Regions from separate parts of the Bacillus luti genome, predicted to be linked through region 2. Evidence: a T-box and tRNA genes for the amino acid it is inferred to sense, from the RefSeq annotation. Region 2 holds a T-box; the other regions hold tRNA genes.

Region 1 (12,196 bases), 980 kb from region 2:
GATCCGATCATTGAACATGTAACTATGCGCTTAACACGCGGGGATAGCGTTGCTTTAGTTGGACCAAACGGAATTGGGAAATCCACATTGTTAAAGTCCATTGTGAATAAGTTACCATTATTAAATGGTGATGTTTCTTTCGGATCTAATGTATCTGTTGGTTATTACGATCAAGAACAAGCCAATTTGACATCTTCTAAGCGCGTGTTAAATGAACTATGGGATGAATATCCACTGCAACCTGAAAAAGAAATTCGCACAATACTAGGCAACTTTTTATTCACAGGGGATGATGTACTGAAGCCAGTATCTTCTCTTAGTGGTGGACAAAAGGCTCGATTAGCTCTCGCAAAACTTATGATGCAAAAATCCAATTTATTAATTCTCGATGAGCCGACAAACCATCTTGATTTAAATAGTAAAGAGATTTTGGAGAATGCTTTAATTGATTACCCTGGAACTCTTCTATTCGTTTCACATGACCGCTACTTTATTAATCGCGTAACAACAACTGTTGTTGAGTTATCAACAGAAGGTGCACAGGAGTATTTAGGGGATTACGATTACTACGTTGAAAAGAAAAATGAAATGATTGAACGTGCAGAGCTTGAACAGGAAGAAAATGACGTACCTGTTCAAAAGGTCGTTGCACAAGAAAAGTTAAATTATCTAGAAGAAAAAGAACGTAAAAAACTAGAGCGTCAACGCACTAGAAAAATTGAAGAACTGGAACAAAGTATCGTAGAATTTGAAGAAGAAATTGCTACGTTAGAAGATCAGCTTTGCTTACCAGAAATATATGCTGATTATGAAAAGGCTAGTGAAATTACAACTAAAAAACAAACACTACAAGAACAACTTGAAGCTTGTATGGCAGAATGGGAAGAACTACATTTATAAAAGCATTTCAATAAGAAGGGTGTCTCATAAGTCGAGATTTTTGACTATGCGACATCCTTTTTGTTTTCTAGCAGAAATCAACTTCATCGTACATAAACATTTTTTTGAATATGTCTATCGTAACTTGAACTATATCAACGATTCGACACCAAGTATCGATTTACCGACAAAGTTTGACATCCGTACCAATTCGCAAATTAAAAGAAGATTATCTCGAAATATCTTTTCAGATATTCACCATCATTTTATTTCCCGAAAAAGGATATATTCAAAGGTCAGACTTCATTCCGTTTATCCACAATGTTATACACATATCCACCTTTAATATATAAACATAGAAACAACTTTTCCACATTATCCACAACCCAAGAAAAAGTTATTAACATTTTATATACACAGTAAAAGCCACATTATCAACAGATAATATGGCTTTTATCCACAAGCTGTGGTTAATTTTGTGTATAACTATGCTTCAATATCTAATCCTGGATTTGCATTTAAAGCTAATGTCGCACGTTTTCCTTGTTCATATGCAATTGTACCTGCCGCTGCAATCATTGCTGCATTATCTGTGCATAAGAATAATGGCGGAATAATTAGCTCAATGTTTTCTTTTTGTGCAAATTCTGCTTCTAAACGTGCACGAAGCCCTTTATTTGCGGCCACTCCACCAGCAAGAAGCACTTGCTTTACGTTATATGCATCCGCTGCACGAGACGCTTTCGTTACTAGTACGTCAATTACACTCTCCTGAAAACTTGCTGCTAAATCTTCTGGTGCAATTTCTATACCGCGTTGTTTTGCGTTATGCACAGTGTTGATAACTGCTGATTTCAATCCACTAAAGCTGAAATCATATGAATCAGGTTCTAGCCATGCACGTGGTAAATCAATGGTTGGCTCTCCTTCATGTGCAAGACGATCAATATGAGGCCCCCCTGGATAAGGCATAGATAACGTACGAGCTACTTTATCATATGCTTCTCCTGCTGCATCATCTCGTGTTTCACCAATTACTTCAAATGAACCGTGTTCTTTCATATAAACAAGCTCTGTATGCCCACCAGATACAACAAGTGATAGTAGAGGGAATTGAACTTCTTTTACTAAACGATTCGCATAAATATGGCCAGCTATATGATGGACACCAACTAGAGGAATATCATGCGCAAAGGCCACCGCCTTCGCTGCATTTACTCCAATTAGAAGTGCTCCAACTAAACCAGGCCCTTCAGTTACAGCAATTGCATCAATATCATCAAATGTGATATTTGCTTCTTTTAAAGCTTCTTCTAATACAACTGTAATTTCTTCTACATGATGACGAGATGCAATCTCTGGTACAACCCCGCCAAAACGTTTATGACTTTCAATTTGTGATGCAACGACATTCGCAATAATTTCCGTTCCATTTTTAACAACCGCTACTGCTGTTTCATCACAACTTGTTTCAATACCAAGTATAATCGTATTTTTTTCCATTATATATTCACCCACATTACGAGACCATCTTCCTGATTGTCTGCATAGTATCGTTTACGAATTCCACCATTTTGAAATCCGTATTTTCTGTATAACTGTTTTGCTACTTCATTTGATACACGTACTTCAAGTGTCATCGTTTTTACCCCTAGATCTTTCGCTTCAGAAATAACTTCTTTCAATAAAGCATCCCCTAGCTTTTGACCTCTGTATTCTGGCAAAATAGCTATGTTTGTTATATGTGATTCATCAATAATTATCCACAATCCACAATAACCAATTACACGACCATCTTTTTCTAACACAACATAATGTGCATGTTCATTCATCGTTAACTCACGGCGAAAGGCATCTGCAGTCCAAGGAGTTGCAAAAGATGCTTCTTCAATAGCTACAATTTGAGCGATATCATCGAGTTTCATCTTTCTAAGTATCATATCCATCCTCTGCAGGCTCCTACTTATTTTGACTTTCTAACCACTTTGTTTCAGCTTCAGCTAAACGAAGATAACTAGGAACAAATGAATGTACATCTTGTTCTTCTTTTTGTAATCCTAAGAACGCTAGCTCACTCGGTCTTGGGTTATTTTTAGTGAAAGGAGCAAATACAGCTTGATCACCTAAATGTTCTATGATGGTTTCTTTATGCAACTTAACATCATTACCAATAAATAAAACACGCTTTCCTGTATCTTTTAACATTTGCAACCAGTCTACAATAAGGATGATTCGGTCTTCTTCTATAGAAGTCAAATTCTCTCCTTCATATGTATATAAACCCGTATAAATTTGTCCACGTCTTCCATCGAATAAAGGACAGATTAACCCATTAAAATTGGCTCCATTTGCAGCGACTACTTCTAAGCTTGATACACCTACAATTGGTATTTGAAGAGACCACGCTAATGTTTTTGCGGCTGTGACCCCTATGCGAACACCTGTATATGAACCAGGTCCGGCGGCTACAACAATTTTAGTTAATTCTTTCGGTTTTACACCACATTCTTTTAATAGTTGCTCCACAGCTGGCATAAGACGTACAGAATGGTTTTTTGTTAAATTTGTAATGATTTCCCCAATCACGTTTCCTTCCTCAATAAGGGATACACCCATTACGTAATTTGAAGTATCAATTGCTAGTACTTTCATCTTGTAATAGCTCCTCACATAATCTAATATAGCGATCTCCAATTGGCTCGAGTACAATTTTTCTCGTGTCATCTCCAGCATGGAATAAACTAATTTGTAACTTTTCATTTGGTAAATATGCTTCTATTAAATGAGCCCATTCTACTACTGTGATTCCTTCACCATAGAAATACTCATCAAAACCTAAGTCCTCTTCACTTTCCGCTAAACGATACACGTCCATATGATATAACGGTAATCTTCCTCTATATTCTTTAATAATATTAAAGGTAGGACTATTTACAACTCTTTTCACTCCAAGACCTTTTGCTAACCCTTTTGTAAAGGTCGTCTTGCCAGCTCCAAGATCTCCTTCTAAAATAATTACATCTTGTGCCTTTACAAGTTCACCTAATCTTTCTGATAATCTTTGTGTTTCCTCAGAAGATTTTGTTTTTACTTCATATTTACTCACAGACTTCACCTACTTTATTCACAATGTTCTCTGCTCTTTATTATACAGGTTTTAAATATATAAAAAAGTCCTTAGGAGTAGTCCTAAGGATAGTTTGACTGTCTTTATTAGTTTTTTGTTAAAACAAATAAAAAAATACGAAACAACTTGTTTCGTTCTTTTCTTTATATAAAATGGCGGTCCCGACCGGGGTCGAACCGGCGATCTCCTGCGTGACAGGCAGGCATGTTAACCACTACACCACGGGACCATTGGTTGCGGGGACAGGATTTGAACCTGCGACCTTCGGGTTATGAGCCCGACGAGCTACCGTGCTGCTCCACCCCGCGATGATATAAATAGCTTGGCGACGTCCTACTCTCACAGGGACAAGGTCCCAACTACCATCGGCGCTAGAGAGCTTAACTTCCGTGTTCGGTATGGGAACGGGTGTGACCTCTCTGCCATCATCACCAAACTATTGAAGGCATATTCCTTCAAAACTAGATAACATTTGCTACATATTATATGGTTAAGTCCTCGATCTATTAGTATTCGTCAGCTCCACATGTCACCATGCTTCCACCTCGAACCTATCAACCTGATCATCTTTCAGGGATCTTACTAGCTTACGCTATGGGAAATCTCATCTTGAGGGGGGCTTCATGCTTAGATGCTTTCAGCACTTATCCCTTCCGCACATAGCTACCCAGCTATGCCCTTGGCAGAACAACTGGTACACCAGCGGTGCGTCCATCCCGGTCCTCTCGTACTAAGGACAGCTCCTCTCAAATTTCCTACGCCCACGACGGATAGGGACCGAACTGTCTCACGACGTTCTGAACCCAGCTCGCGTACCGCTTTAATGGGCGAACAGCCCAACCCTTGGGACCGACTACAGCCCCAGGATGCGATGAGCCGACATCGAGGTGCCAAACCTCCCCGTCGATGTGGACTCTTGGGGGAGATAAGCCTGTTATCCCCGGGGTAGCTTTTATCCGTTGAGCGATGGCCCTTCCATGCGGAACCACCGGATCACTAAGCCCGACTTTCGTCCCTGCTCGACTTGTAGGTCTCGCAGTCAAGCTCCCTTATGCCTTTGCACTCTACGAATGATTTCCAACCATTCTGAGGGAACCTTTGGGCGCCTCCGTTACACTTTAGGAGGCGACCGCCCCAGTCAAACTGCCCACCTGACACTGTCTCCCGGGTCGATAAGACCCGTAGGTTAGAATTTCAATACAGTCAGGGCGGTATCCCACCAGCGCCTCCACCGAAGCTAGCGCTCCGGTTTCAATGGCTCCCGCCTATCCTGTACAAACTGTACCAAAATTCAATATCAGGCTACAGTAAAGCTCCACGGGGTCTTTCCGTCCTGTCGCGGGTAACCTGCATCTTCACAGGTACTATAATTTCACCGAGTCTCTGGTTGAGACAGTGCCCAAATCGTTACACCTTTCGTGCGGGTCGGAACTTACCCGACAAGGAATTTCGCTACCTTAGGACCGTTATAGTTACGGCCGCCGTTTACTGGGGCTTCAGTTCAGAGCTTCGCTTACGCTAACCCCTCTCCTTAACCTTCCAGCACCGGGCAGGTGTCACCCCCTATACTTCGCCTTACGGCTTCGCAGAGAGCTGTGTTTTTGCTAAACAGTCGCTTGGGCCTATTCACTGCGGCTTTCCGTTAAGAAAGCACCCCTTCTCCCGAAGTTACGGGGTCATTTTGCCGAGTTCCTTAACCAGAGTTCTCTCGCACACCTTAGGATTCTCTCCTCGCCTACCTGTGTCGGTTTGCGGTACAGGCACCTTTTATCTCGCTAGAAGCTTTTCTTGGCAGCGGGGAATCAAAGACTTCGCTCCATGAGGAGCTTCCCCATCACAGCTCAGCCTTCACGATAAGCGGATTTGCCTACTTATCAGCCTAACTGCTTGGACGTGCACAACCAATCGCACGCTTCTTCTATCCTTCTGCGTCCCTCCATTGCTCAAACGATAAAGAGGTGGTACAGGAATATCAACCTGTTGTCCATCGCCTACGCCTGTCGGCCTCGGCTTAGGTCCTGACTAACCCTGAGCGGACGAGCCTTCCTCAGGAAACCTTAGGCATTCGGTGGACGGGATTCTCACCCGTCTTTCGCTACTCATACCGGCATTCTCACTTCTAAGCACTCCACCAGTCCTTACGGTCTGACTTCACTGTCCTTAGAACGCTCCCCTACCACTGATACCATTGGTATCAATCCGCAGCTTCGGTGGTGTATTTAGCCCCGGTACATTTTCGGCGCAGAGTCACTCGACTAGTGAGCTATTACGCACTCTTTAAATGGTGGCTGCTTCTAAGCCAACATCCTAGTTGTCTAAGCAACTCCACATCCTTTTCCACTTAATACACACTTTGGGACCTTAGCTGGCGGTCTGGGCTGTTTCCCTTTTGACTACGGATCTTATCACTCGCAGTCTGACTCCTAAGTATAAGTCGTTGGCATTCGGAGTTTGACTGAATTCGGTAATCCGATGAGGACCCCTAGTCCAATCAGTGCTCTACCTCCAAGACTCTTAAACTTAAGGCTAGCCCTAAAGCTATTTCGGGGAGAACCAGCTATCTCCAGGTTCGATTGGAATTTCTCCGCTACCCACACCTCATCCCCGCACTTTTCAACGTGCGTGGGTTCGGGCCTCCATTCAGTGTTACCTGAACTTCACCCTGGACATGGGTAGATCACCTGGTTTCGGGTCTACGACCACGTACTAAACGCCCTATTCAGACTCGCTTTCGCTGCGGCTCCGCCTCTTCAGCTTAACCTTGCACGGGATCGTAACTCGCCGGTTCATTCTACAAAAGGCACGCCATCACCCATTAACGGGCTCTGACTATTTGTAGGCACACGGTTTCAGGATCTCTTTCACTCCCCTTCCGGGGTGCTTTTCACCTTTCCCTCACGGTACTGGTTCACTATCGATCACTAGGGAGTATTTAGCCTTGGGAGATGGTCCTCCCAGATTCCGACGGAATTTCACGTGTTCCGCCGTACTCAGGATACATTCAAGAGAGAATGAAGTTTCGACTACGGGGTTGTTACCCTCTACGACGGACCTTTCCAGGTCGCTTCGTCTACCTCATTCCTTTGTAACTCCGTATAGAATGTCCTACAACCCCAAGAGGCAAGCCTCTTGGTTTGGGCTATGTTCCGTTTCGCTCGCCGCTACTCAGGAAATCGCATTTGCTTTCTCTTCCTCCAGGTACTTAGATGTTTCAGTTCCCTGGGTCTGTCTTCCTTACCCTATGTATTCAGATAAGGATACCATACCATTACGTATGGTGGGTTTCCCCATTCGGAAATCTTCGGATCAAAGCTTACTTACAGCTCCCCGAAGCATATCGGCGTTAGTCCCGTCCTTCATCGACTCCTAGTGTCAAGGCATCCACCGTGCGCCCTTTCTAACTTAACCAAACTAAAAATTAAAAAATATGAGCTACACTGTTATCTAGTTTTCAAAGAACATACATTTATATATGAGAGATAGTTCTCTCAAAACTGAACAAAACGAAACACGGAAACTTATATTGATGAACAGCGTTCATCAATTCTCCATAGAAAGGAGGTGATCCAGCCGCACCTTCCGATACGGCTACCTTGTTACGACTTCACCCCAATCATCTGTCCCACCTTAGGCGGCTGGCTCCAAAAAGGTTACCCCACCGACTTCGGGTGTTACAAACTCTCGTGGTGTGACGGGCGGTGTGTACAAGGCCCGGGAACGTATTCACCGCGGCATGCTGATCCGCGATTACTAGCGATTCCAGCTTCATGTAGGCGAGTTGCAGCCTACAATCCGAACTGAGAACGGTTTTATGAGATTAGCTCCACCTCGCGGTCTTGCAGCTCTTTGTACCGTCCATTGTAGCACGTGTGTAGCCCAGGTCATAAGGGGCATGATGATTTGACGTCATCCCCACCTTCCTCCGGTTTGTCACCGGCAGTCACCTTAGAGTGCCCAACTTAATGATGGCAACTAAGATCAAGGGTTGCGCTCGTTGCGGGACTTAACCCAACATCTCACGACACGAGCTGACGACAACCATGCACCACCTGTCACTCTGCTCCCGAAGGAGAAGCCCTATCTCTAGGGTTTTCAGAGGATGTCAAGACCTGGTAAGGTTCTTCGCGTTGCTTCGAATTAAACCACATGCTCCACCGCTTGTGCGGGCCCCCGTCAATTCCTTTGAGTTTCAGCCTTGCGGCCGTACTCCCCAGGCGGAGTGCTTAATGCGTTAACTTCAGCACTAAAGGGCGGAAACCCTCTAACACTTAGCACTCATCGTTTACGGCGTGGACTACCAGGGTATCTAATCCTGTTTGCTCCCCACGCTTTCGCGCCTCAGTGTCAGTTACAGACCAGAAAGTCGCCTTCGCCACTGGTGTTCCTCCATATCTCTACGCATTTCACCGCTACACATGGAATTCCACTTTCCTCTTCTGCACTCAAGTCTCCCAGTTTCCAATGACCCTCCACGGTTGAGCCGTGGGCTTTCACATCAGACTTAAGAAACCACCTGCGCGCGCTTTACGCCCAATAATTCCGGATAACGCTTGCCACCTACGTATTACCGCGGCTGCTGGCACGTAGTTAGCCGTGGCTTTCTGGTTAGGTACCGTCAAGGTGCCAGCTTATTCAACTAGCACTTGTTCTTCCCTAACAACAGAGTTTTACGACCCGAAAGCCTTCATCACTCACGCGGCGTTGCTCCGTCAGACTTTCGTCCATTGCGGAAGATTCCCTACTGCTGCCTCCCGTAGGAGTCTGGGCCGTGTCTCAGTCCCAGTGTGGCCGATCACCCTCTCAGGTCGGCTACGCATCGTTGCCTTGGTGAGCCGTTACCTCACCAACTAGCTAATGCGACGCGGGTCCATCCATAAGTGACAGCCGAAGCCGCCTTTCAATTTCGAACCATGCAGTTCAAAATGTTATCCGGTATTAGCCCCGGTTTCCCGGAGTTATCCCAGTCTTATGGGCAGGTTACCCACGTGTTACTCACCCGTCCGCCGCTAACTTCATAAGAGCAAGCTCTTAATCCATTCGCTCGACTTGCATGTATTAGGCACGCCGCCAGCGTTCATCCTGAGCCAGGATCAAACTCTCCAATAAAGTTAGTTTGTCTAGCATCTAAAAATAAAAATTGACGTTTCACGTTGTTTGTTTCGTTCAGTTTTCAAAGAACTAAAAGCGGGTGAAGAGAATCGAACTCTCGACCAGAGCTTGGAAGGCTCTTGTTTTACCACTAAACTACACCCGCGTGGTCGGGAAGACAGGATTTGAACCTGCGACCCCCTGGTCCCAAACCAGGTGCTCTACCAAGCTGAGCCACTTCCCGTAATTGGCGCGCCCGAGAGGAGTCGAACCCCTAACCTCTTGATCCGTAGTCAAACGCTCTATCCAATTGAGCTACGGGCGCTTATTCATGATGTTTTTTCGTCGTTGTATTTTGGCGACTCAATTATCTTATCATACTACATTTTTAAATGCAAGTACTTTTTTAAAAAGATTTTTTGATGCGGCCGAGAGGACTTGAACCTCCACGGGGTTTCCCCCACTAGGCCCTCAACCTAGCGCGTCTGCCGTTCCGCCACGACCGCGCGGAAAAAACAAAAGTGAGCCATGAAGGACTCGAACCTTCGACCCTCTGATTAAAAGTCAGATGCTCTACCAACTGAGCTAATGGCTCGTAAATGGCTGGGCTAGCTGGATTCGAACCAGCGCATGACGGAGTCAAAGTCCGTTGCCTTACCGCTTGGCTATAGCCCATCGAAATAATTATCTTCTTTTCAAAGACAAATGTTATTGTACCATAATGACCAATAAAAAACAACTGCCAATTAGCAGAAGTTAAAATGGCGGTCCCGACCGGGGTCGAACCGGCGATCTCCTGCGTGACAGGCAGGCATGTTAACCACTACACCACGGGACCATTGGTTGCGGGGACAGGATTTGAACCTGCGACCTTCGGGTTATGAGCCCGACGAGCTACCGTGCTGCTCCACCCCGCGATGATATCACTTATATATTTTATATGGTGGAGGATGACGGGATCGAACCGCCGACCCCCTGCTTGTAAGGCAGGTGCTCTCCCAGCTGAGCTAATCCTCCGAAGTGGTGACCCGTACGGGATTCGAACCCGTGTTACCGCCGTGAAAGGGCGGTGTCTTAACCACTTGACCAACGGGCCAATATGAATGGCAGAGAAGAAGGGATTCGAACCCTCGCACCGCGTTAGCGATCTACTCCCTTAGCAGGGGAGCCCCTTGAGCCACTTGGGTACTTCTCTGTATGGCTCCGCAGGTAGGACTCGAACCTACGACCGATCGGTTAACAGCCGATAGCTCTACCACTGAGCTACTGCGGAATAATAAAGACAATTTGTATCTTATAAAACTTATCATCGTAAGTCAAGAAGTTTTTTCACAACATCTTGTACAAACGTGACATGTTTATAATATACTGGATTGCGTTTTCACTGTCAAGATGTTTTCTTTATCAGAATTAGTTTCCCTTTACATTTTCCACAGACATATCTTTTTGTATTTATTTGACGTCTCCTTACATATTGAAATGAGCACTCCACACATTCATACACATAAACCTTCTGTTCCTTCTCTTCATTAATCATTCGTTTACAAAAACGTGGTGCACCGACTTCTTTTAACAATTCACGAAAATCTCTATCCCGGTGCTTATACCCTCTTCCTGCAATATGTAAGTGATAATGACAAAGTTCATGTTTAACAATCCCGACTAACTCTTCTTTACCATACATTTTATAATATTGATAATTCAGTTCGATATTGTGGCTCTTCAACAGATAACGCCCACCAGTTGTACGTAATCTATTATTAAACATCGCTTTATGTAAGAACGGCATACCAAAGTATCTTAACGACACTTCCTCTACTAGCTGTTGGATTTCTCGCTCATCCATTCTCATTCCTCCTAAACAAAAAAATATTTTTACACTTTTCTCCCTTCTTATACATATATTAAATAGTACATATACCCATCCTCATTCAAGAAGCGTGGTTTCTAACAATACAATATGAATAGAAATCCACTCACCAACCTCTCATCAATAGTACCTTAGCGAAAAGGGAAGATTTTTGAGAGTAGGATTAAACAAGGAGGGATTCCTATGCCCACATGGCTAAAAAAACAGATGCAACGTGCATATTTCGAAAAAAACCGGTATCAAATTAAATTACTAAATGAATGCTGGTTTTATTATAGCAAAATCCATCAAAGCTAATAATCCATTATACTTCTTACCCAATAAAAAAAAGAGCAGTTTCATCTGCTCTCTTCTCTTATTATTCAATCGGCAACATGGATAATGCGACACGACCTTTTTTTGTATCAATATCATCGACCCATACCTTTACAATTTGCCCGACAGATACAATATCTAACGGATGCTTCACATATTGTGTACTTAGCTTAGAAATATGTACTAAACCATCTTGCTTTACACCAACATCAACAAAAGCACCAAAATCAACAACGTTACGAACGGTTCCTTCTAGTTCCATACCACGTTTTAAATCTTCTAATTTCAAAATCCCTTTTTTCAGAAGTGGTTTAGGCAACTCATCTCTCATGTCTCGCTCTGGACTAATAAGCGCATCTATAATATCCACTAATGTCGGTTCCCCAACTCCCGTTTCTTGAGACAACTTAGAAATCTCTACTTCTTCTAAGCTCTTTTGTAAATGCAATTGTCCTACATCATCTTTTGATAAACCTAAACTCTTCAATAACAATTCAACATTTTTATATTGTTCTGGATGAATTCCTGTTCGATCTAATGGATTCGCCCCTTCTAATATACGTAAGAAACCTATACATTGTTCGTACGTCTTTGCACCTAAGCGCGGGATTTTCTTTAATTCCGTGCGTTTCGTAAATTTCCCATCTTCTTCTCTCTTTGCCACAATATTTTTCGCAACAGTTTTCGATAAACCAGAAACATATTGTAATAATGCAACTGAAGCCGTATTTACATTAACACCAACTTGGTTAACTGCCGTCTCAACTACAAATGTTAATGATTCATTCAATCTCTTTTGAGATACATCATGTTGGTACTGTCCAACCCCAACTGATTTAGGATCAATCTTCACAAGTTCAGCAAGCGGATCTTGCAGACGTCTACCGATAGAAACCGCACTTCTTTCTTCAACCTGT
Region 2 (12,196 bases):
AGTTGGATAATATAAATAAGAGGAGACTGCATGAAATTCATGCAGTCTCCTCTTATTTATATATCGTTACTGATGTCATTTCTTGTTGGTAAGTCGATATATTTTTAAGCAGCAATCAATATAATTTCATTTACCAACAAACCATTATCTGAATTTCATCAACTATTAATCAGTTGCCTTCCTATTTAAAAACGACTACAATTTTACTGTTATAGATGAACGAAAAAAATAGAATAGGAGGGGAGACTATGCCAAGGAAAGTATGGCTATTAGTAGCTGGGATGATTATTAATGTCACGGGTGCTTCTTTTTTATGGCCTTTTAATACAATTTATTTGCATGATCACCTAGGGAAATCTTTATCTGTGGCCGGAATGGTATTAATGATCAACTCGCTTACTGGAGTAATCGGAAACTTGCTCGGCGGTGTTTTATTTGATAAATGGGGCGGTTATAAATCAATTCTAGTAGGGATTGTGATTACACTCGTATCGATTTTAGGTCTCGTGTTCTTCCACGGTTGGCCGTTATATGTTGTATGGCTAGCGTTAATCGGATTCGGTTCTGGAATGGTCTTCCCATCGATGTATGCGATGGTTGGTACGGTTTGGCCAGAGGGCGGAAGACGGGCATTTAATGCGATGTATGTTGGACAAAACGTTGGTATTGCGATCGGAACAGCGTGTGGTGGATTAGTTGCATCGTATCGTTTTGATTATATTTTCTTAGCGAACTTTATTTTGTACTTTGTTTTCTTCTTAATTGCTTTTATTGGCTTCCGTGGTATGGAAGACAAAAAAGAGCCAGGAGTGCAAAAAGAAGTCGAAACGGAAAAAGGCTGGTCACTTACACCAGGATTCAAAGCACTTCTTATTGTGTGTGTAGCATATGCTTTATGCTGGGTTACATACGTACAATGGCAGGGAGCGATTGCGACACATATGCAGGAGCTGAATATTAGCCTTCGCCACTATAGTCTATTATGGACGATAAATGGAGCGATGATTGTTTGTGCGCAGCCGTTAGTTAGTATGTTAATTCGCTGGATGAAGCGTTCTTTAAAACAACAAATTATGATTGGAATCGTCATTTTTGCGGCGTCATTCGTTGTGTTAAGTCAAGCGCAGCAATTTACGATGTTCCTCGTTGCGATGGTAACATTAACAATTGGTGAGTTATTCGTATGGCCAGCAGTTCCAACGATTGCGAATATACTTGCGCCAAAAGATAAGTTAGGGTTTTATCAAGGGGTTGTAAATAGTGCGGCGACTGTAGGGAAAATGTTCGGACCAGTCGTTGGCGGAGCGATTGTTGATTTATACAATATGGAAGTATTGTTTATAGCAATCATGGTAATGCTTGTAGTAGCGCTTATTGCAACGAGCATTTATGATAAACGAGTAAAAGTAGAAGAAACAGTTGAAGAAAAAATTGCAGTTTAGTTTGACGGAACATGTAACATGTTTTAGAATATATTTAAATAAAACAACCTTTGGAACAAGGGAGATGGCTCGGCTGTCTAAAGACGAATTCGTTAGTTATTAATAGTAACGATTAACCGAGAAGCCCCGCTTTAAGTAAGCTCTTTAGAGATACTAAGTGGAGGGTAGTTCACATTAACTCATATTTGTAATAACAGTGAGAAGGAGTAGTAGTAATAGAAGCTGGTTTAGAGAGTTGACGGTCGGTGCAAGTCAATCCACGTTTCGTTATGAACTCGCCTTTGAGTTGCAGTTGTGAAACTAATAGTAGCAATTGCCGTTAATCCACGTTACGGATCTAAGCGAATGTATATTTGTACATTAATTTAGGGTGGTACCGCGGGAATCTATAACCTCTCGTCCCTTTCTAGGGATGAGAGGTTTTTTGTATTTTGGGCGGTGAAAATAAATAGAATTTCAAGGAGGGTATCTCATGAGCTTTAATCATCAAGACATTGAGAAGAAGTGGCAAGGGTACTGGGAAGAGAATAAAACATTCCGTACGCCAGATGAGACAGAAAAACCAAAATTTTATGCACTAGATATGTTCCCATATCCATCAGGTGCAGGTCTACACGTAGGACATCCAGAAGGTTATACAGCGACAGATATTTTATCTCGTATGAAGCGTATGCAAGGATATAACGTTCTTCATCCAATGGGATGGGATGCATTCGGTCTTCCAGCAGAGCAATATGCACTTGATACTGGAAACAGCCCAGCTGAATTTACAGAGCATAATATTAATACGTTCCGTAACCAAATTAAATCATTAGGTTTCTCTTACGATTGGGACCGTGAAGTAAATACAACAGATCCAAACTACTACAAGTGGACACAATGGATCTTCCTGCAACTATTTGAAAAAGGCTTAGCTTACGTTGATGAAGTACCTGTAAACTGGTGCCCAGCACTTGGTACAGTACTTGCAAACGAAGAAATCATTGACGGTAAGAGTGAGCGCGGTGGACATCCAGTTGAACGTCGTCCGATGAGACAGTGGATGTTAAAAATTACAGCTTACGGAGATCGTCTATTAGAAGATCTAGATGAGCTTGATTGGCCAGAAAGCTTAAAAGATATGCAACGTAACTGGATCGGTCGTTCTGAAGGTGCAGAAGTACACTTCAACATCGATGGTACAGACGAGAAATTCACAGTTTTCACAACGCGTCCGGATACACTATTTGGTGCGAGCTACTGTGTACTTGCTCCAGAGCATGCGCTTGTTGCTGACATTACAACAGCAGAGCAAAAAGAAGCTGTAGAAGCTTACATTAACTCTGTTAAAATGAAGAGTGATCTAGAGCGTACAGAACTTGCGAAAGAGAAAACTGGTGTATTCACTGGTGCTTACGCAGTTAACCCAGTAAATGGTGAGAAATTACCAATCTGGATCGCTGACTATGTTCTTGCAACTTACGGAACAGGTGCTGTAATGGCAGTTCCAGCTCATGATGAGCGTGACTATGAATTCGCATCAACGTTCAATCTTCCGATGAAAGAAGTTGTAAAAGGCGGAGACATTACGAAAGAAGCATACACAGGTGATGGTGCGCACGTAAACTCAGCATTCCTTGATGGTTTAAATAAAGAAGAAGCAATCGCAAAAATGATTGAATGGCTTGAAGTAACGAGCGCAGGAAATCAAAAAGTAACGTACCGTCTACGTGACTGGTTATTCAGCCGTCAACGTTACTGGGGTGAGCCAATTCCAGTAATTCACTGGGAAGATGGTACAATGACAGCTGTGAAAGAAGAAGAATTACCATTAGTTCTTCCGAAAACAGAAAACATCCGTCCTTCAGGTACAGGTGAATCACCACTTGCTAACATTGAAGAGTGGGTAAATGTTGTAGATCCTGAGACTGGTAAAAAAGGTCGTCGTGAAACGAACACAATGCCACAATGGGCTGGTAGCTGCTGGTATTACCTACGTTACATCGATCCAAACAACAGCGAAGCACTTGTAGATCCTGAAAAAGTAAAACAATGGCTTCCAGTTGATATTTATATCGGCGGAGCAGAGCATGCTGTACTTCACTTACTATATGCTCGTTTCTGGCATAAAGTATTATACGATATCGGTGTGGTTCCAACGAAAGAACCGTTCCAACAATTATTCAACCAAGGTATGATTCTAGGTGAAAACAACGAGAAAATGAGTAAATCAAAAGGTAACGTTGTAAACCCTGATGATATCGTAGCAAGCCACGGTGCAGATACACTTCGTCTATACGAAATGTTCATGGGACCATTAGACGCTTCAATTGCTTGGTCTGAAAATGGTCTTGACGGAGCTCGTCGTTTCCTAGACCGCGTATGGCGCCTATTCGTTCAAGATAACGGTGAATTAAGTGAGAAAATTACTGATGCACCAAACAAAGAGCTTGAAAAAGCTTACCATCAAACAGTGAAGAAAGTAACAGAAGACTATGCAGAGCTTCGCTTTAACACAGCGATTTCTCAAATGATGGTATTCATCAACGATGCATACAAAGCTGAAACACTTCCGAAAGAATATGTAGAAGGTTTCGTAAAAATGATTGCACCGGTTGCACCTCACATTGGGGAAGAGCTATGGAGCAAACTTGGATACAATGAAACAATCACATATGCAAGCTGGCCAACATTTGATGAGTCTAAACTTGTAGAAGATGAAGTTGAAATCGTTGTTCAAGTTATGGGTAAAGTTCGCGCAAAACTAACAATGAGTAAAGACGCATCAAAAGAAGAAATGGAACAACTTGCACTTGAAGCAATTCAAGACCAAATTGAAGGGAAAACAGTTCGTAAAGTAATTGTTGTTCCTGGAAAACTTGTTAACGTTGTTGCAAACTAATTCATTCTAAATAAAAGCTCAGAGTATTTATACTCTGAGCTTTTTTGTGTAGAAAATAATCTCTGGATCACCTTCGTCTAAATTTTCAATTATTCCACTACGTATAAAACCGTTCGCACTAAAAACTTTTTGCATACTTTCATTTGATTCGTTCGTTGAAGAAAAGATTTTTTGAGTAGGAGAATGACTTAACATATATGAGATTAACGAGCTTGCATAGCCGCGCCTTCTTTTTGCTGGCGAAACAATGATTAATGAGAGGAAAGTACAATCAAAGAAATTTGTATCGTATGTTAGAAAACCCGAAATAGAATTATCTTCTTTTACGATGACGCATCGGCCCTCATCAATAGTGTGCTTAATATAATTTCGTCTACTATTATCTCCGATTACATCAATATCTATATGTACGATTGAATCTAAATCATGGATAGAAGCTTTTGTTATGTCCTTCAATAGAAATACCCCCCAGAAAAATATTCAGTTAATTAATTTTATCATAAATGAAGAAAAAGAAGCGGAATTCCAATACAGACAAACACCTATTCTTCTATAAGAAATATGATAAAAAAGGTAGGCTAAATTGAGTAGAAGAGGTGAAAGGAATGAAAGGGATGGACAATAATGCACCACATGGCTTCTTCGGAGGTGGATCGGGTAGTTATGAACAAATGATGTTAATGGGAGGAGCTGACCAACAAGGATACGGTGGAATTCCGAGCTGGATGGGTGGAGCAGCAGGAGGATTTCCAACATCGGTAGCTGGCATGCAAACTGGAATGCCTACATTAATGGGAGGATTTTCGACATCAGGGGTTGGAATGCCTACAGTAACAGGAGGGTTTCCAACATCAGTAGCTGGAGCACAAACAGGAATTCCGACATTAGTAGGAGGCGCACAAGGGGGCGTGCCTGTAGGTATGCCAACTACGTTTCCATCTTTCGTCGGAGGCGTACAAACAGGATTTCCTGTACCTGGAATAGGTGTTGTAGCAGGTGGAGTAGGTGGGTTTCCACAGGTTGTTCATGGCCATCATGGACATCACCACCATCAAGGCCACCAAGGTCATCATGGACACCATCATCACCAAGGTCAACATGGCCATCATGGTCATCATCATCACCAAGGTCAACATGGCCATCATGGTCATCACCATCACCAAGGTCAACACGGTCATCATGGGCACCACCATCAAGGTCAACACGGCCATCATCAACAACAAGTACATTACCAAGGACACCACCACATACATCCACAAGCTGTTCTTTATCAAACTCATCAAGGGCATCACGGTCACCAAGGCCATCACGGTCATCAAGGGCATCACGGTCACCAAGGCCATCACGGTCATCAAGGCCAACATGGTCACCAAGGCCACCAAGGTCAACATGGTCAACATGGTCACCAAGGTCAACATGGTCACCAAGGTCAACACGGTCAACACGGTCACCAAGGTCAACACGGTCAACAGCATCAACAATACCAACAATATCAACAACAGCAACAATCTTCGCCTTGGACAGGTGGAATTGGAGCAGGAGCGGCAGGAGCAGCTGCAGGGGCAGCTAGCATTGGTGGGGCAGCAGGACACGCGGGGCACGTGGGTCATTAATGAGCTGCAGAAAAAAAGACATAATAAAAAACTGCTAGGTAATCCTAGCAGTTTTTTTCCGCTTCTTGGCGTTGACGTTCGATTTCAGCACGAAGTTGTGGTTCTGGTGCTTGCCAGCCTTCTGGCTTTAGAATTTTGCCGTCTCCTTCACGGAAGCGAGGTTTCCCATCAGGGAATAGCTTTGCCATGTTAGCGTTGTTTACAATTTCAAATCCTTTATCTGGACGTACACCCATTTCTGCAAACGTTCCGAATGCAAAGTAAATAAGGTCAATAAGTGCATCGTATTGATCTTCAACAGTCGTTGCTTCTAGAAATTCTTCTAGCTCTTCTTGCATAAAGCTAGCACGAATTTTTGCGCGCTCTTCCGCTAATTTTGTTGGGGTATTTGTCACAGGATGCCCGAATACTTCATGCATTTTCGCAACAAGTTCGTATCCTTTATCTAAACCTTTTTCGTTGGTCATGTTGTTTCATCCTTTCTCGCTTAGTGCCGAATTTCATTGTAACATAAGGTGATTATGAAATGAAAAGAACATCTTATAGAAATAAGATGTTCGCTTGTTATTCTTCTTTTTTTATTAAAATGGATAAAATAAGGTCGATGCCGAACATACCAACAAGTAGCATTGGTATAACGACAAGTAAATAACGTGTGAAGGAAACATTTTTTAAGTATGTATGAGCAAATAAAAAGACGCCGAGAAATAAAATACCATTCAAAATAGGCTTTACTAATTTTTTAGACATAAGCTCCCCCATAAATATCTTCTCTCTCTATCTAAAATAAAAACTCCTCTTTCCGTTGTATCATGCTGGAGAGAGGAGTTCAATCATTTCTCATTCAATTACACCAGAATTTGTAATATTCACGGTGTATTTTATATTAATTGGAACATCTTTGTACATTCGTCTCCATTCTTCTAGTTTGAATGGGCGATAATGATGTTTATATTTTGCTCCTAGCCCGAGGGGATCGACGTCTAAAGATTTAAACTGCTTAATTAATTTAGCAGCTTGTTTATCTAATTGTTTTTGGACATCTTTTTCAATGTTTTTTGTGTTCTTGTTATTTTCTAAGTTAATTTGTTTCGATAGTTCTTGAATACGTGCATCAAGATGAACGTGAATGAAAAAAGAAGGCTTTCCATTTTTAATCTTTATATCGTAAGTTGGAACAGAACGAATATTATTAATCATTACGTATGCAGAATCTGTTTTAAATTCATGTGAATCTAATTTATGTTTCTCTAATAGTCCTTTAAATATGAACATATCTTTTTGCGCAATTTTACCGATATATTTATCCTTTTTAAAAAGACCAATTCCGGTGATTTTTATTTTATCACCATGCTTCTTTAGAATGGGAATATAGTAGTCTTGCCCTTCTTGATAATAACGGAACGCCCCTACATGTAGATTATCCGTTGGTAAAGGACCGGTTTCCATATTATGTTCTAGCAACTTTTTCATATAAATTGCAACGTTGTATGAAGTTGTATATTTTCCTTTTAAAAGTTCAGTACCATTCCCCTCTAATAAAGCAACATATAAAGCGTTCCCTATATTCACATCTCGAAGTAATGTATCGAATGAAGTAGACATTCCTGTTTTGGCAAGTCTTATCGTATATAGGGCGACACGCATTTGTCCGCTAGCAAAAGGTTGAGAAGACTCTAAAGATGAGTCTGCTTTTACTTGTTTTACCGCATTTGCAGTTCCTTCAAAAACTTGAACTTTATTTCCTTTTTTCTGAATGGGACAAACGAATGTCACTTTTACTTTATTATCTTTTGCTACATCAAAAACGGTTCCTTGAATAAGTTGCACATCGTCGATAATATTTTTTTGTAAACATCCAGTTAGACTAAAGAATGTTATACAAGAAATAAGTATTAATTTGCTTTTGATTTTTTCCATTTTCTTTTCACCCACACAATAATAAATAGGATAGGGATGTATACATACATGAGCCAAAAACTAGCTTTTCCAGAATTACTAATAAAAGTATTAATGTCATGTCTGGTTGTTAAAAGCTGTGAAACAATGAGGGTGATAAGGATGAAAGCGATTAGGACACCTCTTTGTTTTACGCGAAATATTTCATGAGTTCCTCTCGTTGCCGCCCATAACGGAAGGATAAAACTCGTAACAATAACGAGTGCATAAGCGGAAATTGCAATATATTCTAGTCTTTCAATGAATGGTAATTGGATTACCTGGGTCATAGAAAGTTGTGACCAAATCGTTTTTAATAATTGTTTCTCACTAAAAAACGCAAAGGCTAAAAGGGTACTAAACAAATATAGAAGATTTGAAAATAGCGCCCCGTATTGAGCGAATTTATGAGATTGTATAGGTTTTTTTACAAAGGGATAAGCCATGAGATAAATTTCAAAGCCTGTCATACTGTAGATTGACAGATTGGCGGCTTTTAAAATATCTGAAAAGGAATGTGTGAACACAGGGAGTAAATTATCCCAATGTGAGTATTTCAAAACGAATAGGCTAAGCAATAAATATCCTAATGTACCGCCAACTGAAATGACGCAAATACCAGTAATGACACGAAATCCAGAAGAAATAATGTAGTAGCTAACTAAGCATAAAAAGAGAGTTAGCATCCAAGTGGAAGCGGTAGGAAACATCCATACTTGAATAATTTCAACGTATGTCCGAATGACGGAAATACTGACGATTAAAAAATAAGTCATAAAGATGATACTAATGCCATTTCCTAGCCATTTTCCAAATGTTTGTCGATGTAAATCAATTAAGTTTCCGTTTGTTTCTTTTAATAAAAAATACATCATCCATATAAGAATATGGATACAAACTCCTATAATTAGAACTCCCATCCAGGCGTCATATCCAGCGGCTTTTGCAATAATGCGAGCGAATCCGAGAACTCCGGCGCCAAACTGTGCACTGTGAATTAAGAAGAAAATAAAGATAGGAGATATTTGATATTTTTCTTGAACTTTACTCATCAATGCACCTCATTCCTTAATCATCAAAATCGGATCTATGTTTTGTTGAAATTCCTTTCGCTGCTTTTTTTACATGTTGTGGTCTTGCTTGTACATCTCTTGTGTCAATCATTGTTAAAGGGAAACGAATCCAAGAATCTTTAACGGATTGTTGTCTTGTCGGATAAAACAAAGCGTACGGCTTGCGTAAGGAAGTCAGTCTAAATAGATGGGTAAATAAAAAGATAAATCCAAGAGAAATCCCGAAAAGTCCTCCTATTTCGGCAAATATGAGAAACGGGAAACGTAGCAGCCGAACCGCATTACCCATTTTATAAATAGGCGTAATAAAGGATGCGAGCGCTGATAAGGCAACGATAATTAATAAAATGTTACTCGTTAAACCAGCTTGTACAGATGCTTGCCCGATTACGATACCGCCTACAATACCGAGCGTTTGACCAACTTTCATCGGTAACCTCGCGCCAGCTTCTCTTAATAAATCGATGGCAAGTTCTAAGAAGAGCGCTTCAATTAAAGGTGGAAACGGTACTTGTGCTCTTGATAAAATCAACGTTTCAAGTAGGTCACTAGGAATTAATTCGTAGTGATAGTTTAAAGTGGCAACATATAATGGTGTTGCGCAAATTGAGAATAAAACAGCGATTAGCCGTAAAATTCTTGAAAATGTAGCGTATAACCAAGAGACGTTATAGTCTTCTGGTGAAATAAAGAAATCGAAATATGATACAGGTGTTAGTAAAATACTTGGCGAACCATCCACAAAAATAGCGATTTTTCCATCAATTAGTGCTTTTGTAACTCTATCAGTACGTTCTGTATTGATATAGAGAGGGAAAATTGACTTTTCTCCCATCAATTCTTGTATATAAGCACTATCATTAATTTGATCATATTCAAGAGCGCGTAAAGATTCCTCTAGAAAATCAATATTATCTTTTTCAGCGAGGTTATCTAAATACATCATGACAACTTTTGTTTTTGAAAACTCTCCGATGATCATTTCCTTTGTTTGTAAATCTAAAACTGGAAGGCGTTTTCGAACTAAATTAATATTTGTATCAATATCCTCTACGAATCCCTCTTGCGGACCAATAACAGTCGATTCATTTAATGGAGGAGTAGGTGCACGATAATTATCAATTGCAATATTTGCAAGCATACACTTTTGATCTTGTTGATTTACTTGGACAATCGCATGCCCCTTTAAAACCATGTCCTCAATTTTTTGTAAATCATTCGTAATTGTAATGCCGCTCATTGGAATATTTTCTTTTAGCTCTTCTAGTGTAGCGTTAGGTCGTTCCAAAAGAGTAGGCATTAAGTATTTTTGCAATTTCTCACCATCAAGTGAAGGACGATAGTAAGAAATCCAATAAGGCATCGTTTCATCTTCAGATGTATGGTAATTAACAAAATCACTAGACTTTTTCAGCTTCTCTATTAAATTTTGTAGAGAATGGATACGGTCTTTTTCTGGTTTTGTAAAATCATAAATACTATTACTTCCAGGGCTTTGCGAATCGTTCTGCTTAGAGTTTTGCTGCTTCTCTTGAGAAGAATTGCCCTGTTTAGAGTTTTGCTGTTTCTCTTGAGAAGAATCGTCTTGTTTAGAATTTTGCTGTTTCTCTTGAGAAGAATCATCTTGTTTAGAGTTTTGCTGTTTCTCTTGAGAAGAATCGTCTTGTTTAGAGTTTTGCTGTTTCTCTTGAGAAGAATCATCTTGTTTAGAGTTTTGCTGTTTCTCTTGAGAAGAATCATCTTGTTTAGAGTTTTGCTGTTTCTCTTGAGAAGAATCATCTTGTTTAGAGTTTTGCTGTTTCTCTTGAGAAGAATCATCTTGTTTAGAGTTTTGCTGTTTCTCTTGAGAAGAATCATCTTGTTTAGAGTTTTGCTGTTTCTCTTGAGAAGAATCATCTTGTTTAGAGTTTTGCTGTTTCTCTTGAGAAGAATCGTCTTGTTTAGAATTTTGCTGTTTCTCTTGAGAAGAATCGTCTTGTTTAGAATTTTGCTGTTTCTCTTGAGAAGAGCCGTTTTGTTTTTTATCCTGGGAAGGATCTTTTTGTTCCTCTTTTTTTTGTTCTTCATTGTTATTTTTATTATGTTTCATACTTTTAGTCTGCTCTTTGTTAGTATCCTCTTGTTTGTTAGATTGCTGCTCCTCGTTATCTGTTTCGTTTGTTTTTGATTTTTTTTTCTTACGTAACCAATTCCAAATCATATGTATGCCCTCTTTGATTGTGTAATATAGTGCTATTTTGTGGCTAATTTTGTATATTATTCATTTATTTATGAAAAGAAGAAGGAGATTGGTTTGCATAGAAACAATCCTTTAGTAGGCAGTTCATACTATAGCGGGAAGAGGGCGAATCTGTGCAAATTGTAAAAAAGGAGAAGTTTATTTTAAAAGAGTTTACGTTTGAAAATGGTAGGGTAATGCCTGTCCAAATGGGATATGAGACGTATGGTACTTTAAATAGAGAAAGATCAAATGCAATTTTGGTTTGTCATTATTTTAGTGCAACAAGTCACGCGGCGGGAAAATATACAGAGAATGATGAGGAGTCTGGTTGGTGGGATGGACTAATTGGACCTGGAAAAGCAATTGATACAAATAAGTATTTTGTTATATGTACGGATAATCTTTGTAATGTGCAGGTGAAGAATCCATACGTGATTACAACGGGACCGAAGTCGATTAATCCAGAAACAGGGGATGAATATGCCATGGATTTCCCTGTGTTTACATTTCTTGATGTAGCTCGTATGCAATATGGATTAATAAAAGATATGGGAATCTCAAGATTACACGCTGTAATGGGACCTTCGGCGGGTGGAATGATTGCGCAGCAATGGGCTGTTCACTATCCTCATATGGTAGAACGAATGATTGGCGTTATTACGAATCCACAAAATCCAATTATAACGTCCGTAAATGTAGCGCAAAATGCGATTGAAGCAATACAACTAGATCCAAATTGGAAAGGCGGGAAATATGGAGAAGTACAGCCGATGAAGGGGCTCCATTTAGCGAATAGAATGATGTTTATGAATGCGTTTGATGAACATTTTTATGAAACGGCATTCTCGCGTAATAGTATAGAAATGGCACCTTATCAAGAGTTTTCTGCATTAACATCATTTGAGAAAGAGATAAATAAAGTGACATATAGAAGTATAGAGTTGGTAGATGCAAACTCATGGATGTACACTGCAAAGGCAGTTTTATTACATGATATTGCGCATGGATTTTCTTCCTTAGCGGAGGCT
Region 3 (7,264 bases), 1.5 Mb from region 2:
GCGATTGGTTGTGCACGTCCAAGCAATTAGGCTGATAAGTAGGCAAATCCGCTTATCGTGAAGGCTGAGTTGTGATGGGGAAGCTCCTTATGGAGCGAAGTCTTTGATTCCCCGCTGCCAAGAAAAGCTTCTAGCGAGATAAAAGGTGCCTGTACCGCAAACCGACACAGGTAGGCGAGGAGAGAATCCTAAGGTGTGCGAGAGAACTCTGGTTAAGGAACTCGGCAAAATGACCCCGTAACTTCGGGAGAAGGGGTGCTTTCTTAACGGAAAGCCGCAGTGAATAGGCCCAAGCGACTGTTTAGCAAAAACACAGCTCTCTGCGAAGCCGTAAGGCGAAGTATAGGGGGTGACACCTGCCCGGTGCTGGAAGGTTAAGGAGAGGGGTTAGCGTAAGCGAAGCTCTGAACTGAAGCCCCAGTAAACGGCGGCCGTAACTATAACGGTCCTAAGGTAGCGAAATTCCTTGTCGGGTAAGTTCCGACCCGCACGAAAGGTGTAACGATTTGGGCACTGTCTCAACCAGAGACTCGGTGAAATTATAGTACCTGTGAAGATGCAGGTTACCCGCGACAGGACGGAAAGACCCCGTGGAGCTTTACTGTAGCCTGATATTGAATTTTGGTACAGTTTGTACAGGATAGGCGGGAGCCATTGAAACCGGAGCGCTAGCTTCGGTGGAGGCGCTGGTGGGATACCGCCCTGACTGTATTGAAATTCTAACCTACGGGTCTTATCGACCCGGGAGACAGTGTCAGGTGGGCAGTTTGACTGGGGCGGTCGCCTCCTAAAGTGTAACGGAGGCGCCCAAAGGTTCCCTCAGAATGGTTGGAAATCATTCGTAGAGTGCAAAGGCATAAGGGAGCTTGACTGCGAGACCTACAAGTCGAGCAGGGACGAAAGTCGGGCTTAGTGATCCGGTGGTTCCGCATGGAAGGGCCATCGCTCAACGGATAAAAGCTACCCCGGGGATAACAGGCTTATCTCCCCCAAGAGTCCACATCGACGGGGAGGTTTGGCACCTCGATGTCGGCTCATCGCATCCTGGGGCTGTAGTCGGTCCCAAGGGTTGGGCTGTTCGCCCATTAAAGCGGTACGCGAGCTGGGTTCAGAACGTCGTGAGACAGTTCGGTCCCTATCCGTCGTGGGCGTAGGAAATTTGAGAGGAGCTGTCCTTAGTACGAGAGGACCGGGATGGACGCACCGCTGGTGTACCAGTTGTTCTGCCAAGGGCATAGCTGGGTAGCTATGTGCGGAAGGGATAAGTGCTGAAAGCATCTAAGCATGAAGCCCCCCTCAAGATGAGATTTCCCATAGCGTAAGCTAGTAAGATCCCTGAAAGATGATCAGGTTGATAGGTTCGAGGTGGAAGCATGGTGACATGTGGAGCTGACGAATACTAATAGATCGAGGACTTAACCATATAATATGAAGCAATGTTATCTAGTTTTGAAAGAATATAAAAAACTTGTTGACTTTAAAGGTTAAATAAGTTATAATGATTCTTGTCTTAAATGAATATAGTCTGGTAATGATGGCAGAGAGGTCACACCCGTTCCCATACCGAACACGGAAGTTAAGCTCTCTAGCGCCGATGGTAGTTGGGACCTTGTCCCTGTGAGAGTAGGACGTTGCCAGGCAAATGGAGGATTAGCTCAGCTGGGAGAGCACCTGCCTTACAAGCAGGGGGTCGGCGGTTCGATCCCGTCATCCTCCACCATATATGTCGGAGGGGTAGCGAAGTGGCTAAACGCGGCGGACTGTAAATCCGCTCCTTCGGGTTCGGCAGTTCGAATCTGCCCCCCTCCACCATTCTTAATTAATGGGCTATAGCCAAGCGGTAAGGCAACGGACTTTGACTCCGTCATGCGCTGGTTCGAATCCAGCTAGCCCAGCCATTAAGAGCCATTAGCTCAGTTGGTAGAGCATCTGACTTTTAATCAGAGGGTCGAAGGTTCGAGTCCTTCATGGCTCACCATTTTAATAAAATATGCGGGTGTGGCGGAATTGGCAGACGCACTAGACTTAGGATCTAGCGCCTTTGGCGTGGGGGTTCGACTCCCTTCACCCGCACTTTTAATAAAATAACTCAAACATGTCTTGCGGAAGTAGTTCAGTGGTAGAATACAACCTTGCCAAGGTTGGGGTCGCGGGTTCGAATCCCGTCTTCCGCTCCAATTTTCAATATGACATGCCGGGGTGGCGGAACAGGCAGACGCACAGGACTTAAAATCCTGCGGTGGGTGACCACCGTGCGGGTTCGACCCCCGCCCTCGGCACCATATGCGCCCGTAGCTCAATTGGATAGAGCGTTTGACTACGGATCAAGAGGTTAGGGGTTCGACTCCTCTCGGGCGCGCTTTTATTAACGGGAAGTGGCTCAGCTTGGTAGAGCACCTGGTTTGGGACCAGGGGGTCGCAGGTTCAAATCCTGTCTTCCCGATATTCCCAAAAACATGGGGCCTTAGCTCAGCTGGGAGAGCGCCTGCCTTGCACGCAGGAGGTCAGCGGTTCGATCCCGCTAGGCTCCACTTTATTTATTATATGTCTCGGAGGTATACCCAAGTTCGGCTGAAGGGATCGGTCTTGAAAACCGACAGGCGGTGAGAATCGCGCGGGGGTTCGAATCCCTCTACCTCCTCCATTTTCTTTTTAAATGGATTAGATACATGTAATAATAAAATATTTCTTTTTCCTTCATGGAGGTATACCCAAGTTCGGCTGAAGGGATCGGTCTTGAAAACCGACAGGCGGCGAGAGTCGCGCGGGGGTTCGAATCCCTCTACCTCCTCCATTTTTTTAAAATTTTATATTGTCGCGGGGTGGAGCAGCACGGTAGCTCGTCGGGCTCATAACCCGAAGGTCGCAGGTTCAAATCCTGTCCCCGCAACCAAATGGTCCCGTGGTGTAGTGGTTAACATGCCTGCCTGTCACGCAGGAGATCGCCGGTTCGACCCCGGTCGGGACCGCCATTTATGTTGGCTCGGTAGCTCAGTCGGTAGAGCAGAGGACTGAAAATCCTCGTGTCGGCGGTTCGATTCCGTCCCGAGCCACCATTTTTTTTTGCCGACTTAGCTCAATTGGTAGAGCAACTGACTTGTAATCAGTAGGTTGGGGGTTCAAGTCCTCTAGTCGGCATCATTTAGGGGCATAGTTTAAAGGTAGAACTGAGGTCTCCAAAACCTCCAGTGTGGGTTCGATTCCTACTGCCCCTGTAAAGTATATGGGCCTATAGCTCAGCTGGTTAGAGCGCACGCCTGATAAGCGTGAGGTCGATGGTTCGAGTCCATTTAGGCCCACCATATATATTCCGCAGTAGCTCAGTGGTAGAGCTATCGGCTGTTAACCGATCGGTCGTAGGTTCGAGTCCTACCTGCGGAGCCATGGCCCGTTGGTCAAGTGGTTAAGACACCGCCCTTTCACGGCGGTAACACGGGTTCGAATCCCGTACGGGTCATACAAAAAAGAGTCAGCAATATGCTGACTCTTTTTTATTATGTGCAATCCTCTTTTATCATCTTATTTTCCTGAAATAAATAAAGGGATTTAGGAAAAACTATGGTATGTATTAAAAGGAGGAGATAAAAATGACACGAGTTCGAGAATTTATGAGTACTCATATAGTACATTGTACACCGTTAGACAATGTATATGAGGCTGCTGTAAAGATGAAAGAAGAATCGGTTGGATTGATTCCTGTTGTTGAAAATGAACAAGTTGTTGGGCTTGTTACTGATCGAGATTTGGTTGTTCGAGGGATTGCAGAGAAGCATCCTGGGTCTAATAAAATTACAAATGTAATGACAACAAATATTGTTTCAGTTTCTCCAGATGATGCTATTGAAAAAGCTACAGAATTAATGGCACAATATCAAATTAGACGATTACCAGTAGTTGAGAATGGTCAATTAGTTGGGATGTTAGCACTAGGTGACTTAGCTATAAGAGAATCGACAGATGATCAAGCTGGATTTGCTTTAGGTGAAATCTCGGAGCATACAGAATAAAGTGAATCCTTAATGAATGGGGCCTTAATGCCCACAAATAGCAAGATAAATTATGTATGAAGAGCGGATACATCATTCTAGTATATATAGATTAAACTAATATGCTAGAGTGACGTATCTAGGGCATTATATAATAGGTATACAGTTAATATTTTCGACAGTTTTTTAAAATTTTTCATTCCTAATTTTTAATAAGAGAAAAAATGATATACTGATAGGTATAAGGGTTATGATAGATTTTGAATATAACAATATTAATTGGTAATGATGTAATAATGAATTAATATTTCCTATGTAGATAAAGTGAAACTTTAATCATTGTGGGGGCTATTCCAAAATGATTATGAGTTGAACCAATCGGGCTTTTACGGGCATTTATCTCCCAACTAAATTCATAGCATTCGCTGAATTTTGAGGTGGGAGTCTTACTTGGTCGCAAATAGCGGGATAAAAAGGGAAGGGGAATTATATGAAGGCTGTACAAGGCGATCCAAATTGGAATTTGGTTACAGATACATATATAGAACCAAATAATTTCGCTGAATTATTTTCTTTGCTTGTACCTTGTCACCCAAAAGGTGAAGGGAACGAGCGGACTATATTAGCGTGGAAAGAAAAAGAATTTTATAAAGAAGAAAATTTAGCGGCATTTATCGTATATGGAATAAATAAAGTGAAAAATTTACCGCAGTTTCATAAAGATGAAATTCCAACTTTAGTACGTATTCTTCGTTTATGCCAAGAGATTGGTTGGTATGAAGAGGCAAATACTTTTATGATAACTCAAGGGCTAGATGAATTTGTCCAAACTTCATTGGAATATGAAACATGGGATCTTTTGACGCAAGCGGTTGCTTTAAACTATTTAATTATTAAATACCGTATTGGTGAATTAACAGATAGGGATGTAGAAATTTGGGATAGAGTTAAATTTAATGAGGAATGTATAAAAGATTGTAAGCATTTATTATCTCATAAAGAAGTATTGGAATTTACATTCTTTTATATGTGTAAAAGAGCGAAGTTACTGTCAAAAGAGCAATTAAATAGTGATATGATGAGTCTAGCGATGTATTGTAATACTTTTGTTTATGATTTATATACACATGACTTATTACGAAAATATCGTAAGTGTACAGACTTCTTATCATATTATGGACCGAGTCAAGCGGTGTTAGCCTGTCAACGAGCTGTACTTGCTCAAATTTCCGATCGATTAGACCCATTAAAGACAACGCATGTAGATGATTATTTATATGTGATGAAAGAAATGATGGAGCATATGACGATAGGGGTAATGGACCGATATGGTCATTTTATCGGAAAGCTACTATCATATGTACCATTTTTTGAAATGATTCAAGTTCCGCAGCATGCATATTACTGTGAAGAATTACTGTATATTTGTAAGGGCATTGAATATAAGGAAGAGATATTACGCAATTATATATTTATACAATTACATGATTGTTTACCATCATTCTTTAAACTATTTCTTAAAAATAAGCGTTATGCAACTATTCATGATATTTTATTCTATTGGTGCGACGATGAACAAAGAATGAGCTTAGAGAAAAAATATAATCTGAGTTTTATTTATGAAAAATATGCTTGTGGATAAACAGTACTGTTTATATGAAAAATTAATATAAATTAAAAAGGATCTCAAGTTTATGTGAGATCCTTTTTTTGTTAGTAAAACAAGGAGAAAGTAATTAAGATGAGAAATAACATTCCATAAAGGAGAAGTTGTGCAGTATAACTTCCTTGTATACCGAAAAAAGTATTCATTTTTTCATATAAATTCAATATATATTTCATTGGAGTATCTTTGAAAGATTGGTACACAGTGTCTCCTCTTTCTAAGCTTCTTGTTCATGTTTTTTATTATTAGGGACATTCACGTATCTAGCTATGAATAATAAAATAGCCATAAAAAATACAGGAAATACGGTAGATAAATACAAACCGTTACTAATTACATTTGTTATAAGGGCACTTAATAGAAAAAGAGCGTTATAAATGTGTGCAATTTTTTGTTTTAGTTGCACTTGGAATGATTCCATCATAATTTCTAAAGTAACAAAAGCAATGATAATAGATAAAAATACAGTGTTTGTATTATAAATGATTAAACAACAGATTAAGCCTAAAAAGGCCAAGTATTCAATTAAGAGAGGTATATTGCGTGGCATACAATTTACCTAACTAAATATGGCAGTGGATTGACTGCATTTGTTTTTTCAAAATTCCATTCTCCATTGTGTAACTCAAAGTGGAGATGTTGTCCGTATGAATGCCCTGTATTTCCCATATGACCTAATAGTTGTCCAGTTTGTACTTGATCACCGGCTTGTACAGTGCGATCTTTCATATGAGCATAAACTGTTGTATATAATTTCCCATTAATTTGATGGGCGATGAACACGACATTACCATAACTAGCCGAATAATAAGACTTCACAACTTTACCTGCAGCGGCAGCTTGAATGGATACGTTCCCTTGAGCTGCAATATCTATACCATAATGCATTTGTTCCCAGCGCATATCAAAGGTTGAGCTAACTCTTCCTTGAGCAGGGAATTTGAAAGCTGCTGGAATGGATGAAGGTTGAGCGGTTTTAGCTTGTGATTGCGGTTGGTTTTGTACTACATAGTGTTTTGCCACATATCCGTACCCTGTACCAAAACGAATTTTATACCAAGTTCCTACAGTTTCTACTACTTGCACTTGTGTACCATTTTGTAATGAACCAAGTAGAGAACTACTTGTACTAGCATTACTACGTACATTGAGTTTTGGTGTTGCAACTGTGTACTTCGTATTATTTTGAACTGTAATTCCTTTTACTAAAGGTTGTGAGCCATTAGATATGAATGCTTTTTGTACATAACCTGTTTGACCATTATGTAAAATCTTATACCATTCACCTTGTTCTTCTTGAATGGTAACGAACTTTCCATTCGGTAATACATCTAAAATTGAAGATTCTAGATTAGGTTCAGAGCGAACGTTTAATGCATTAGCATTGACGATGTATTGATTATTAGATTGAAGTTTGTTTTTTAGTAGAATAGTATCTTTTTGCACGTAACCTACTTTATTATTAACAGATACTTTATACCAATCATTCGTTTTTTCAAGTATGTTCACTTTCGTATTAAAGCGGATTTTATCAATAGATACGCTATTTATATTGTCTTCTTTATGTAAAGTTGCTTGATCCACTTTGACATATCCAGTTTTAACATTAGAT

What was found. A T-box is a leader RNA that pairs with one kind of tRNA and senses whether it is charged. The one in region 2 lies ahead of leuS (leucine--tRNA ligase), so its partner is inferred to be a tRNA-Leu.
Region 1: it encodes a tRNA-Leu, which carries the amino acid that the T-box ahead of leuS (leucine--tRNA ligase) is inferred to sense. The anticodon was not compared.
Region 3: it encodes a tRNA-Leu, which carries the amino acid that the T-box ahead of leuS (leucine--tRNA ligase) is inferred to sense. The anticodon was not compared.

The regions. Positions count from the first base shown of each region.
Region 1 covers NZ_CP040336.1:4,864,474-4,876,669, forward strand. The annotation lists gene EUC40_RS24425 (ABC-F family ATP-binding cassette domain-containing protein) at 1-900, shown strand, start outside; gene tsaD (tRNA (adenosine(37)-N6)-threonylcarbamoyltransferase complex transferase subunit TsaD) at 1,366-2,382, opposite strand; gene rimI (ribosomal protein S18-alanine N-acetyltransferase) at 2,382-2,825, opposite strand; gene tsaB (tRNA (adenosine(37)-N6)-threonylcarbamoyltransferase complex dimerization subunit type 1 TsaB) at 2,839-3,531, opposite strand; gene tsaE (tRNA (adenosine(37)-N6)-threonylcarbamoyltransferase complex ATPase subunit type 1 TsaE) at 3,512-3,985, opposite strand; tRNA gene EUC40_RS24450 (tRNA-Asp) at 4,160-4,235, opposite strand; tRNA gene EUC40_RS24455 (tRNA-Met) at 4,238-4,314, opposite strand; rRNA gene rrf (5S ribosomal RNA) at 4,327-4,442, opposite strand; rRNA gene EUC40_RS24465 (23S ribosomal RNA) at 4,493-7,414, opposite strand; rRNA gene EUC40_RS24470 (16S ribosomal RNA) at 7,561-9,112, opposite strand; tRNA gene EUC40_RS24475 (tRNA-Gly) at 9,190-9,260, opposite strand; tRNA gene EUC40_RS24480 (tRNA-Pro) at 9,262-9,338, opposite strand; tRNA gene EUC40_RS24485 (tRNA-Arg) at 9,343-9,419, opposite strand; tRNA gene EUC40_RS24490 (tRNA-Leu) at 9,518-9,600, opposite strand; tRNA gene EUC40_RS24495 (tRNA-Lys) at 9,617-9,689, opposite strand; tRNA gene EUC40_RS24500 (tRNA-Gln) at 9,695-9,769, opposite strand; tRNA gene EUC40_RS24505 (tRNA-Asp) at 9,857-9,932, opposite strand; tRNA gene EUC40_RS24510 (tRNA-Met) at 9,935-10,011, opposite strand; tRNA gene EUC40_RS24515 (tRNA-Val) at 10,036-10,111, opposite strand; tRNA gene EUC40_RS24520 (tRNA-Glu) at 10,116-10,190, opposite strand; tRNA gene EUC40_RS24525 (tRNA-Ser) at 10,199-10,289, opposite strand; tRNA gene EUC40_RS24530 (tRNA-Asn) at 10,293-10,367, opposite strand; gene EUC40_RS24535 (SprT family protein) at 10,482-10,946, opposite strand; gene cmpA (cortex morphogenetic protein CmpA) at 11,148-11,261, shown strand; gene EUC40_RS24545 (Tex family protein) at 11,323-12,196, opposite strand, start outside.
Region 2 covers NZ_CP040336.1:637,293-649,488, forward strand. The annotation lists gene EUC40_RS03300 (cation:proton antiporter) at 1-10, shown strand, start outside; gene EUC40_RS03305 (MDR family MFS transporter) at 249-1,442, shown strand; T-box leader at 1,630-1,849, shown strand; gene leuS (leucine--tRNA ligase) at 1,915-4,323, shown strand; gene EUC40_RS03315 (GNAT family N-acetyltransferase) at 4,351-4,779, opposite strand; gene EUC40_RS03320 (hypothetical protein) at 4,929-5,936, shown strand; gene EUC40_RS03325 (pyrophosphohydrolase domain-containing protein) at 5,981-6,403, opposite strand; gene EUC40_RS03330 (hypothetical protein) at 6,501-6,686, opposite strand; gene gerHC (spore germination protein GerHC) at 6,777-7,856, opposite strand; gene EUC40_RS03340 (spore germination protein) at 7,832-8,926, opposite strand; gene EUC40_RS03345 (spore germination protein) at 8,943-11,147, opposite strand; gene EUC40_RS03350 (homoserine O-acetyltransferase family protein) at 11,300-12,196, shown strand, end outside.
Region 3 covers NZ_CP040336.1:4,379,957-4,387,220, reverse strand. The annotation lists rRNA gene EUC40_RS22330 (23S ribosomal RNA) at 1-1,423, shown strand, start outside; rRNA gene rrf (5S ribosomal RNA) at 1,525-1,640, shown strand; tRNA gene EUC40_RS22320 (tRNA-Val) at 1,645-1,720, shown strand; tRNA gene EUC40_RS22315 (tRNA-Tyr) at 1,729-1,812, shown strand; tRNA gene EUC40_RS22310 (tRNA-Gln) at 1,824-1,898, shown strand; tRNA gene EUC40_RS22305 (tRNA-Lys) at 1,903-1,978, shown strand; tRNA gene EUC40_RS22300 (tRNA-Leu) at 1,993-2,073, shown strand; tRNA gene EUC40_RS22295 (tRNA-Gly) at 2,103-2,177, shown strand; tRNA gene EUC40_RS22290 (tRNA-Leu) at 2,194-2,282, shown strand; tRNA gene EUC40_RS22285 (tRNA-Arg) at 2,286-2,359, shown strand; tRNA gene EUC40_RS22280 (tRNA-Pro) at 2,370-2,443, shown strand; tRNA gene EUC40_RS22275 (tRNA-Ala) at 2,459-2,531, shown strand; tRNA gene EUC40_RS22270 (tRNA-Ser) at 2,552-2,644, shown strand; tRNA gene EUC40_RS22265 (tRNA-Ser) at 2,702-2,794, shown strand; tRNA gene EUC40_RS22260 (tRNA-Met) at 2,817-2,893, shown strand; tRNA gene EUC40_RS22255 (tRNA-Asp) at 2,897-2,972, shown strand; tRNA gene EUC40_RS22250 (tRNA-Phe) at 2,981-3,056, shown strand; tRNA gene EUC40_RS22245 (tRNA-Thr) at 3,066-3,138, shown strand; tRNA gene EUC40_RS22240 (tRNA-Trp) at 3,145-3,215, shown strand; tRNA gene EUC40_RS22235 (tRNA-Ile) at 3,226-3,302, shown strand; tRNA gene EUC40_RS22230 (tRNA-Asn) at 3,310-3,384, shown strand; tRNA gene EUC40_RS22225 (tRNA-Glu) at 3,386-3,457, shown strand; gene EUC40_RS22220 (CBS domain-containing protein) at 3,588-4,007, shown strand; gene EUC40_RS22215 (DUF3965 domain-containing protein) at 4,477-5,628, shown strand; gene EUC40_RS22210 (hypothetical protein) at 5,870-6,202, opposite strand; gene EUC40_RS22205 (SH3 domain-containing protein) at 6,208-7,264, opposite strand, start outside.